2 regions of the Enterobacter nematophilus genome follow, and region 1 is predicted to be linked to the other one. Evidence: predicted binding sites of a transcription regulator. Region 1 holds the regulator's gene; the other holds the start of a gene.

The links. Region 1 encodes LexA, which represses DNA repair genes until DNA is damaged. Its sites were predicted from a motif close to TNCTGTATGTACATACAGNA; they were not measured.
Region 2: metR (HTH-type transcriptional regulator MetR) is a predicted target of LexA. The motif match lies at 1,755-1,774, and genes of this name have one in related genera.

The regions. Positions count from the first base shown of each region.
Region 1 is NZ_JAPKNE010000010.1:69,946-74,370, forward strand. Features, by position in the region: partial or broken gene OSH03_RS22120 (hypothetical protein) at 1-64, opposite strand, end outside; gene dinF (MATE family efflux transporter DinF) at 61-1,398, opposite strand; gene lexA (transcriptional repressor LexA) at 1,462-2,070, opposite strand; gene OSH03_RS19725 (diacylglycerol kinase) at 2,179-2,547, opposite strand; gene plsB (glycerol-3-phosphate 1-O-acyltransferase PlsB) at 2,702-4,425, shown strand, end outside.
Region 2 is NZ_JAPKNE010000013.1:54,856-59,280, reverse strand. Features, by position in the region: gene metE (5-methyltetrahydropteroyltriglutamate--homocysteine S-methyltransferase) at 1-1,690, opposite strand, end outside; gene metR (HTH-type transcriptional regulator MetR) at 1,806-2,759, shown strand; gene OSH03_RS21215 (carboxylate/amino acid/amine transporter) at 2,647-3,546, opposite strand; gene yigL (sugar/pyridoxal phosphate phosphatase YigL) at 3,629-4,425, opposite strand, start outside.

The DNA.
Region 1 (4,425 bases):
CGTGATAATAATTGTAGCTAAGGATTCGGCGGTTAATTTCATATTCGGAATCTTTAACCGTCACGATATATCGTGACGGGAGGGAAGCCAGGTATTATTTTGCCAGTGCCGATGCCAGATAAAGGCAAGCGACAGGCCGCGCAGGGAGAGGAATACCGCAAGCGCCAGCCACAAACCGTGATTACCCAGCCAGGGAAGCGTCAGCAGCGTCAAACCAAACCCCGCCGCCGCGACCGCCATACTGTTACGCATCTCCGCCCCGCGCGTTGCACCGATAAACATGCCGTCCAGCAGATAGCACCAGACGCCCACCACCGGCAAGATCACCTGCCAGACGATGTAGTGGTCCGCCAGTTCGCGTAAAGCCGGTAACGAAGTGAGTAATGCAATAATGTCACGGCCAAAACAGGCGTAAATCAGTGCAAACGCCAGCGCCACCAGTCCCGCTTGTCGACAGGCTGCTCGCCAGACATCCCGAAGCTGCCCACCTTCCCGCGCACCGTACGCCTGCCCGGAATGCGCCTCAACGGCATAGGCGAAGCCGTCCAGCGCGTAGGCGGTAAAGGTCAGTAATGTCATCAGGACCGCATTCACCGCGACGATCTCGGGCCCAAGACGGGCACCAAAAACCGTCAGCGCGCCGAAACAGAGCTGCAGCAGCAGCGAGCGCAGCATGATGTCACGGTTGAGCGCCAGCAGCCTGCGGATATTGCCGCGCCATGCGTTTTTGAGCAGCGCAAGGGAGATCCCGCGCATCGCCAGCACGCGCCAGACCATCCACAAGCCAATGAAAAATGTTCCGTATTCGGCAATCGCCGTCGCCAGCGCCGCCCCGCGCACGTCCATATGCAGTCCCATCACCAGCCAGAGATCGAGCACAATGTTGAGAAGGTTTCCCACGACCAGCAAAATCACTGGCGCACGGGCGTACTGCACGCCCAGTAGCCACCCCAGCAGAACCAGGTTTGCCAGCGAAGCGGGCGCGCTGAGCCAGCGGATTTCCAGGAAGCGACGCGCCTGCTCCAGTACCGCCTCACTACCGCCAACAACATGGAGCGCAAGGTCAATCAGGGGCGTGCGCAGTAAAACAATCAACATCCCCGCGCCTAGCGCCAGGATCAGCGGCTGCACCAGCGCACGCGCCAGACGTAACGGGTCTTTCGCACCATACGCCTGTGCCGTGAGCCCGGTAGTGCTCATACGTAAAAACAGCAGCAGCATAAACAGGAAGCTGGTTGCCGTCGCGCCAATCGCCACGCCGCCAAGATAAACAGGGGAATCGAGATGACCAATAACGGCCGTATCGACCAGACCCAGCAAGGGCACGGTGATATTGGAGAAAATCATCGGCAGGGCAAGACGCCACAATGCCTTATCAGATGCCGTCAGCAGTGACATGAGAAATACCGGGAATGGAAAATGAAGCAGGCTACAGCGGAAGCGTAGCCTGTCAGGAAGAGATTACAGCCATTCGCCGTTGCGAATCACGCCAACCGCCAGACCTTCAATAGAGAAGCTCTGTTCGCGGAGGTCGACCACAATCGGGGTGAACTCGTTGTTTTCAGGCAACAGCTGAACGGTGTTACCCTGTTTTTTCAGGCGTTTAACGGTCACTTCGTCATCAATGCGCGCAACCACCACCTGGCCGTTTCGCACATCCTGCGTTTTGTGAACGGCCAGCAGGTCGCCATCAAGAATGCCGATGTCTTTCATCGACATCCCGCTAACGCGCAGCAGGAAATCAGCGCTCGGCTTGAACATACCAGGATCGACCTGGTAGTGACCTTCTATATGCTGTTGTGCCAGCAGCGGTTCACCTGCGGCAACGCGGCCAATCAGCGGAATGCCCGTCTCTTCTTCCACCAGCAGGCGGATACCACGCGACGCGCCTGACACAATCTCAATTACACCCTTACGCGCCAGCGCTTTCAGGTGTTCCTCGGCAGCATTCGGAGAACGGAAGCCCAGACGCTGCGCGATTTCCGCACGCGTGGGTGGCATACCCGTCTGGCCGATATGATCCCGAATGAGATCAAACACCTCTTGCTGCCTGGTCGTTAATGCTTTCATTCCGCCCCCTGGGTGTATATACAGTTATGCTGTGAGTATATACAGTCAAAGGCGATTTTGGAACCAAAAACTGCACAAAAAACCAGGGACTTAATTATTCCTCGAGGCTCATCGGAAATGTGACCAAAGCAGCGTGACCCAGGTAATGGCTGCTGTGATAATCGCCAGCAGCACAGCGGCAGAGCCCATATCTTTCGCGCGGCCAGAGAGCTCGTGGAAATCAGAGCCGATCCGGTCGACCACAGCCTCAATAGCGCTATTGAGAATTTCCACTATCATCACCAGAAGTACGGAACCGATGAGAAGCACGCGGGTAATGGCATCTACATCAAGGAAACAGGCGATGATAACCGCGACGATAGCGGCGACACCTTCCTGGCGAAAAGCAGCTTCATTAACCCAGGCGGCACGGAAACCTTTCCACGAATAGCCGGCAGCTTTGATGATACGCGTTAACCCAGTGGTATTATTGGCCATTAAAAGAACCTTTTTTAAAAAAGAGCGTCAGTAACAGGGGCTGAAGCGCGTTTCGCTGCCGCCTGAAGTATGACGGGTAACAACAGAAATTTTGCGCGCTTTCTGTTATCCTTGCGCCGCAATTGCATTATTAACCAGAGGCTTTACATCGTTTATGTCCGGCTGGCCACGAATTTACTACAAATTACTTAATTTACCATTAAGCATACTGGTAAAAAGCAAGTCTATCCCAGCAGAACCCGCGCTGGAACTGGGGCTCGATACGTCGCGCCCTATTATGTACGTTTTGCCTTATAACTCGAAGGCGGACCTGCTAACGCTTCGCGCCCAGTGTCTGGCGCATGATTTACCCGACCCTCTTGAACCGCTGGAAGTTGACGGCACTTTGCTGCCGCGCTACGTGTTCATCCACGGTGGGCCGCGCGTGTTCACCTATTACACGCCGAAAGAAGAGTCCATCAAGCTGTTCCACGACTATCTCGACCTGCACCGCAGCAATCCTGACCTGGATGTACAGATGGTGCCGGTATCGGTGATGTTTGGTCGCCGTCCGGGCCGCGAAAAAGGCGAAGAGAACCCGCCGCTGCGCATGCTTAACGGCATCCAGAAGTTCTTCGCGGTCTCCTGGCTGGGACGCGACAGCTTTGTGCGCTTCTCCCCTTCCGTCTCCCTTCGCCGAATGGCGGACGAGCACGGCACGGACAAGATCATCGCGCAAAAACTGGCGCGCGTGGCGCGTATGCACTTCGCCCGTCAGCGCCTGGCGGCCGTAGGACCGCGTCTCCCTGCGCGTCAGGACCTGTTCAACAAGCTGCTGGCCTCTAAAGCGATTGCTCGCGCCGTTGAAGACGAAGCGCGCAGCAAGAAAATTTCCCATGAGAAAGCCCAGCAGAACGCCATTGCGCTGATGGAAGAGATCGCAGCGAACTTCTCTTACGAGATGATTCGTCTTTCCGATCGTATTCTCGGCTTTACCTGGAACCGCCTGTATCAGGGCATCAACGTGCATAACGCCGAACGTGTGCGGCAGCTGGCGCACGACGGCCATGAGATTGTCTATGTCCCCTGCCACCGCAGCCACATGGACTACCTGCTTCTCTCCTATGTGCTCTATCATCAGGGGCTGGTACCGCCGCACATTGCCGCCGGTATTAACCTGAACTTCTGGCCAGCAGGCCCGATCTTCCGCCGCCTGGGTGCGTTCTTTATTCGTCGTACCTTTAAGGGCAACAAGCTCTACTCCACCGTGTTCCGCGAGTATCTCGGCGAGCTGTTCAGCCGCGGCTATTCCGTAGAGTACTTCGTGGAGGGTGGTCGTTCCCGTACCGGTCGTTTGCTCGATCCGAAGACCGGCACGCTGTCGATGACCATTCAGGCGATGCTGCGCGGAGGAACCCGTCCGATTACGCTGGTGCCAATTTACATTGGCTATGAGCACGTGATGGAAGTGGGCACGTACGCCAAAGAGCTGCGTGGTGCGACCAAAGAGAAAGAGAGCCTGCCGCAGATGCTGCGTGGCCTGAGCAAGTTACGCAACCTGGGTCAGGGCTACGTAAACTTTGGCGAGCCGATGCCGCTGATGACGTATCTGAACCATCATGTTCCGGATTGGCGCGAGTCCATCGACCCTATCGAAGCGGTTCGTCCGGCCTGGCTGACGCCAACGGTGAACGGCATCGCGTCCGAGCTGATGGTGCGCATTAACAACGCCGGTGCGGCCAATGCCATGAACCTGTGCTGTACGGCGCTGCTGGCTTCCCGTCAGCGTTCCCTGACCCGTGAACAGCTCACGGAGCAGTTGGACTGCTACCTGGACATGATGCGTAACGTGCCGTACTCGGTTGATTCGACAGCCCCTTCTGCTACCGCCAGCGAGCT
Region 2 (4,425 bases), on a different contig from region 1:
GGAACGACCAGCAAAGAATGGTCACCGGGCCGGTCAGCATGCCTTTTACCGGCTTGTCGGTCAGTGACTGGGCGTACTTCGCCCACTCAACCGTGATCGGCTCCGGACGGCTGACGTCACCGATGACCACCGGCGGCTTCACGCAGCGGGAGCCGTAGCTTTGCACCCAGCCGTTCTGGGTAAAGACGAAGCCGTCCAGGTGTTCACCGAAGTACTCCACCATGTCGTTACGCTCGGCTTCACCGTGCACCAGCACGTCCAGCCCCAGGCGCTCCTGCTCGATAATCGCCTGCTTGATGTGTTCCGCGATGCCGGTGCGGTAGTGGTTCGCATCCAGGTTGCCCTTTTTGAAGTCCAGACGCAGGCCGCGGATCTCGGTAGTCTGCGGGAAGGAGCCGATCGTCGTGGTCGGCCACGCGGGAAGGTTGAAGCGGGCGCGCTGGGCTTCGGCACGTACCTCGTACGGGCTCTGGCGCTGGCTGTCCTGGGCGGTGATGGCCGCCAGACGTTTTTCTACCGCCGGGTTGTGCACGCGTGACGAGTGACGGCGCGCCTGAATCGGTGCGCTCCAGTCGGCAATCGCCGCCGTGTCGCCGGTGTTCAGCGCGTCGCGCAGCAGCGCCAGCTCTTCACATTTTTGCAGGGCGAAAGCAAACCAGCTTTTCACTTCAGGGTCGAGACGGGTCTCCACGCTCAGATCGATCGGACTGTGCAGCAGCGAGCAGGATGATGCCACCCACAGCTCGCGTTCACCGACGATGTCTTTAACTTGCGCGTATTTCTCGGTCAGATCGGCGCGCCAGACGTTACGGCCGTTAACCAGACCGGCGGAGAGCAGCCACTCTGCAGGCAGGCACTTGTGCAGTTCCGCCACATCGTCTTTACCGTGAACCAGGTCAACGTGCAGGCCCTGAACCGGCAGCGCGGTAATGGTCTTCAGGTTGGGCGTCACGCCTTCAAAATAGGTGGTCAGCAGCAGCTTTACCTGTCCGGCGAGCGCGTCATACGCCGGTTTGAAGGCATCGAGCCACGCCTGCGGCAGCTCCAGCACCAGCGCCGGTTCGTCGATTTGCACCCACTGAATGCCGCGCTTGCCCAGCTCAATCAAGACCTGCTTATAGACCGGCAGAATATCGTTCAGCAGGCTGAGGCGGTCAAACTGTTCGCCCTTCACTTTACCCAGCCACAGGTAGGTTACCGGCCCCAGCAATACGGGCTTCACCTGATGGCCCAGCGCCAGCGCTTCATCCACCTCGTCCAGAAGCTGCGTCCAGGTCAGCTTAAACTGCTGACCTTTGACGAACTCCGGCACCATATAGTGATAGTTGGTGTTAAACCACTTGGTCATTTCCGCCGCTGCCGCTGGCTCACCCGTTGGTGCGCGGCCGCGGCCGATGCGAAACAGGGTATCAATATCCACCGATCCATCTTTGTTCTGATGACGAGCCGGCACGTTGCCCAGCAGCAGGCTGGTCGTCAGAACATGGTCGTACCAGGCGAAATCGCCCACCGGCAGCAGGTCAATACCCGCCTGTTTTTGCTGATCCCAGTGACGGGCGCGCAGCTCCCGCCCCACCGCCAGCAGTTCTTCACGGGAGGCGTTGCCCGCCCAGTAGCTTTCTTGCGCTTTTTTCAGCTCGCGGCGCAGGCCAACGCGAGGAAAACCGAGAGTGTGATTGCGGATTGTCATGGTATGCCCCTTGTGAAATTCGTTATTTAGACGTCCAGATGTTTACACATCTATAATTGGCAGGTACTGTATATTCCTCAAGCGCAAAATGTTCATGGCGGAGTGAAGGACTTTCATGATCGAGATTAAACACCTGAAAACGCTACAAGCGTTGCGGAACTGCGGTTCGCTCGCGGCGGCTGCGGCCACGCTGCACCAGACCCAGTCCGCCCTTTCTCACCAGTTCAGCGATCTGGAACAACGCCTCGGATTTCGTCTTTTTGTGCGTAAGAGCCAGCCTCTGCGCTTTACGCCGCAGGGTGAAATTCTTCTTCAACTGGCGAATCAGGTACTGCCGCAGATCGCCAGCGCGCTGCAGGCGTGTAACGAGCCGCAGCAGACCAAACTGCGGATCGCCATTGAGTGCCACAGCTGTATCCAGTGGCTGACCCCCGCGCTTGAGAACTTTCGCCAGAAGTGGCCGCAGGTGGAGATGGACTTTAAATCCGGCGTGACGTTCGACCCGCAGCCCTCGCTCCAGCAGGGCGAGCTGGATCTGGTGATGACGTCCGACATCCTGCCGCGCAGCGGCCTGCACTATTCGCCGATGTTCGATTATGAAGTGCGCCTGGTGCTGGCGCCGGACCATCCGCTGGCGGCCAAAACGCGCATCACGCCAGAGGATCTGGCAACGGAAACATTACTGATTTACCCGGTTCAGCGCAGTCGTCTGGATATCTGGCGCCACTTCCTGCAGCCTGCAGGCATTAGCCCACAGCTGAAAAGCGTGGACAACACCCTGCTGTTGATTCAGATGGTGGCGGCCAGCATGGGTATCGCGGCGCTGCCGCACTGGGTGGTGGAGAGTTTTGAACGCCAGGGTTTGGTGGTCACCAAAACCCTGGGGGAAGGACTGTGGAGCCGGCTGTACGCCGCCGTGCGCGACGGCGAGCAGCGTCAGCCGGTTACGGAGGCGTTTATTCGCTCAGCGCGGAACCACGCGTGCGACCATCTTCCGTTTGTGCGGAGCGCGGAGCGACCCAGCGGCGATGGACCCACAGCGAAGCCAGGATCACCGCTCCCCCAATAAGGAAGCTCGGCCAGTGCGGCTGTTCCTGCCAGATAGCGAGGTTCACCAGCAGCCCCGCCGGCACGTGCACGTTGTTCATGATCCCCAGCGTACCGGCGTCAACCTGCGTAGCGCCGTAGTTCCACATAAAGTACCCCAGCCCCGATGCCACCACGCCCAGCCAGACCAGAACGCTCCACTGCACGGTGGTGGTCGGCAGCTTTTGCGGGTTGCCGAGCATAAACCACGCCGCCACCGCGACTGTCGCCGCGCCCATATAGAACCACGCAAACGCGTTGTGCTGCGGCATCGGGCGGGTTTCCATCAGGCGCTTGTAGCCCACCATACCGATGGCAAAGCTGATGTTAGCAAGCTGGACGAACATCAGCCCGGTCCAGAAGTGATCGCTAACTTTGTCATAGCGAATAATCGCCGCGCCAATCACCGCCAGCGCGGCGCTCAGCAGATATCCCCAGCGCAGGCGGCGCCTGCTGAGCAGGTCGTAAATCAGCGTGATATAGAGCGGCGTCAGCACGGTAAAGAGCAGGAATTCGGAGACGGACAGGTAGACGTAAGCCCGGAAGCTGAACAGATACATGATGCCAAGCTGCATTGCGCCCACCAGCATGTAAAGCAGAATGGTTTTCAGCGATTGTCCGCGCGTGCGCAGGAACGGCAGGAACACCAGCGCCGCCAGCCCCACGCGCATCAGCACCGAGAAGTAGCTGTCGACCGAACCGGCAAGGTATTCACCAATCAGGCTAAAGGAGAAGGCCCACAGGATAGTGGTGATAATGAGTAGCGCCACAATGCTTGTCTCTCAGAAAGAAGGACAGGCATTGTAGCGAACTCTTCAGTTGACAACTGAGCAATAAATAACCGAATGAAGATTATTCAAGGAACAGCTTGCGCAGGTATTTCGGTACCGCGTTGTCTGCGTTGGTGCCGATGACTTCCAGCTCCGGGTGCAGATCCTTCAGGCGCTGGTGCGCGTTCTGCATGATGCAGCCTTTGCCCGCCATAGAAAGCATTTCCGCGTCGTTCATGCCGTCGCCGAAGGCGATGCAGTCTTTCAGCTCAAAGCCCAAACGTTTCGCAACCGCTTCCAGCGCGTGACCTTTAGAGACGCCGCCCGCCATCACTTCCAGGCAGGTCAGGGTGGAGAAGCTCACGTTGACGCGATCGCCCCAGCGGGCGTTGATCGCCTGCTCCAGCGGCAGCAGCTCTTCGTGGCTGTCGCAGGTGAAGAACACCTTGCTGATCCCCTCTGGATCCAGCAGGCCCGGCTCATACAGGGAGTAGTTGAATACCGCTTCCCTGAAGAAACGCATTTCATCCGGGCGGTGGCGGTTCATGAACCATTCGTCGTCGCGGTATACGTTAGTGACGATAGCCGGGTTGTTATGCACCACGCCGAAGAGATCGGCGGCAATATCGCGATCCAGGTTATGGGTGAAGATCAGGTTGCCGTCGGTATCATGCACGCGCGCACCGTTGGAGGTGATCATGTACGACTTGATCTCCAGATTATCGCGGATCTGCCCCACGTCCACGTGGTGGCGGCCGGTGGCGAACACAAAGTTCACGCCACGGGCGGTCAGAAGCTTTAAGGTCTCTTTCGCGTAAGGCGACAGGGTGTGGTCGGGAGAAAGCAGCGTGCCATCTAAATCAGATGCAACAACCTGGT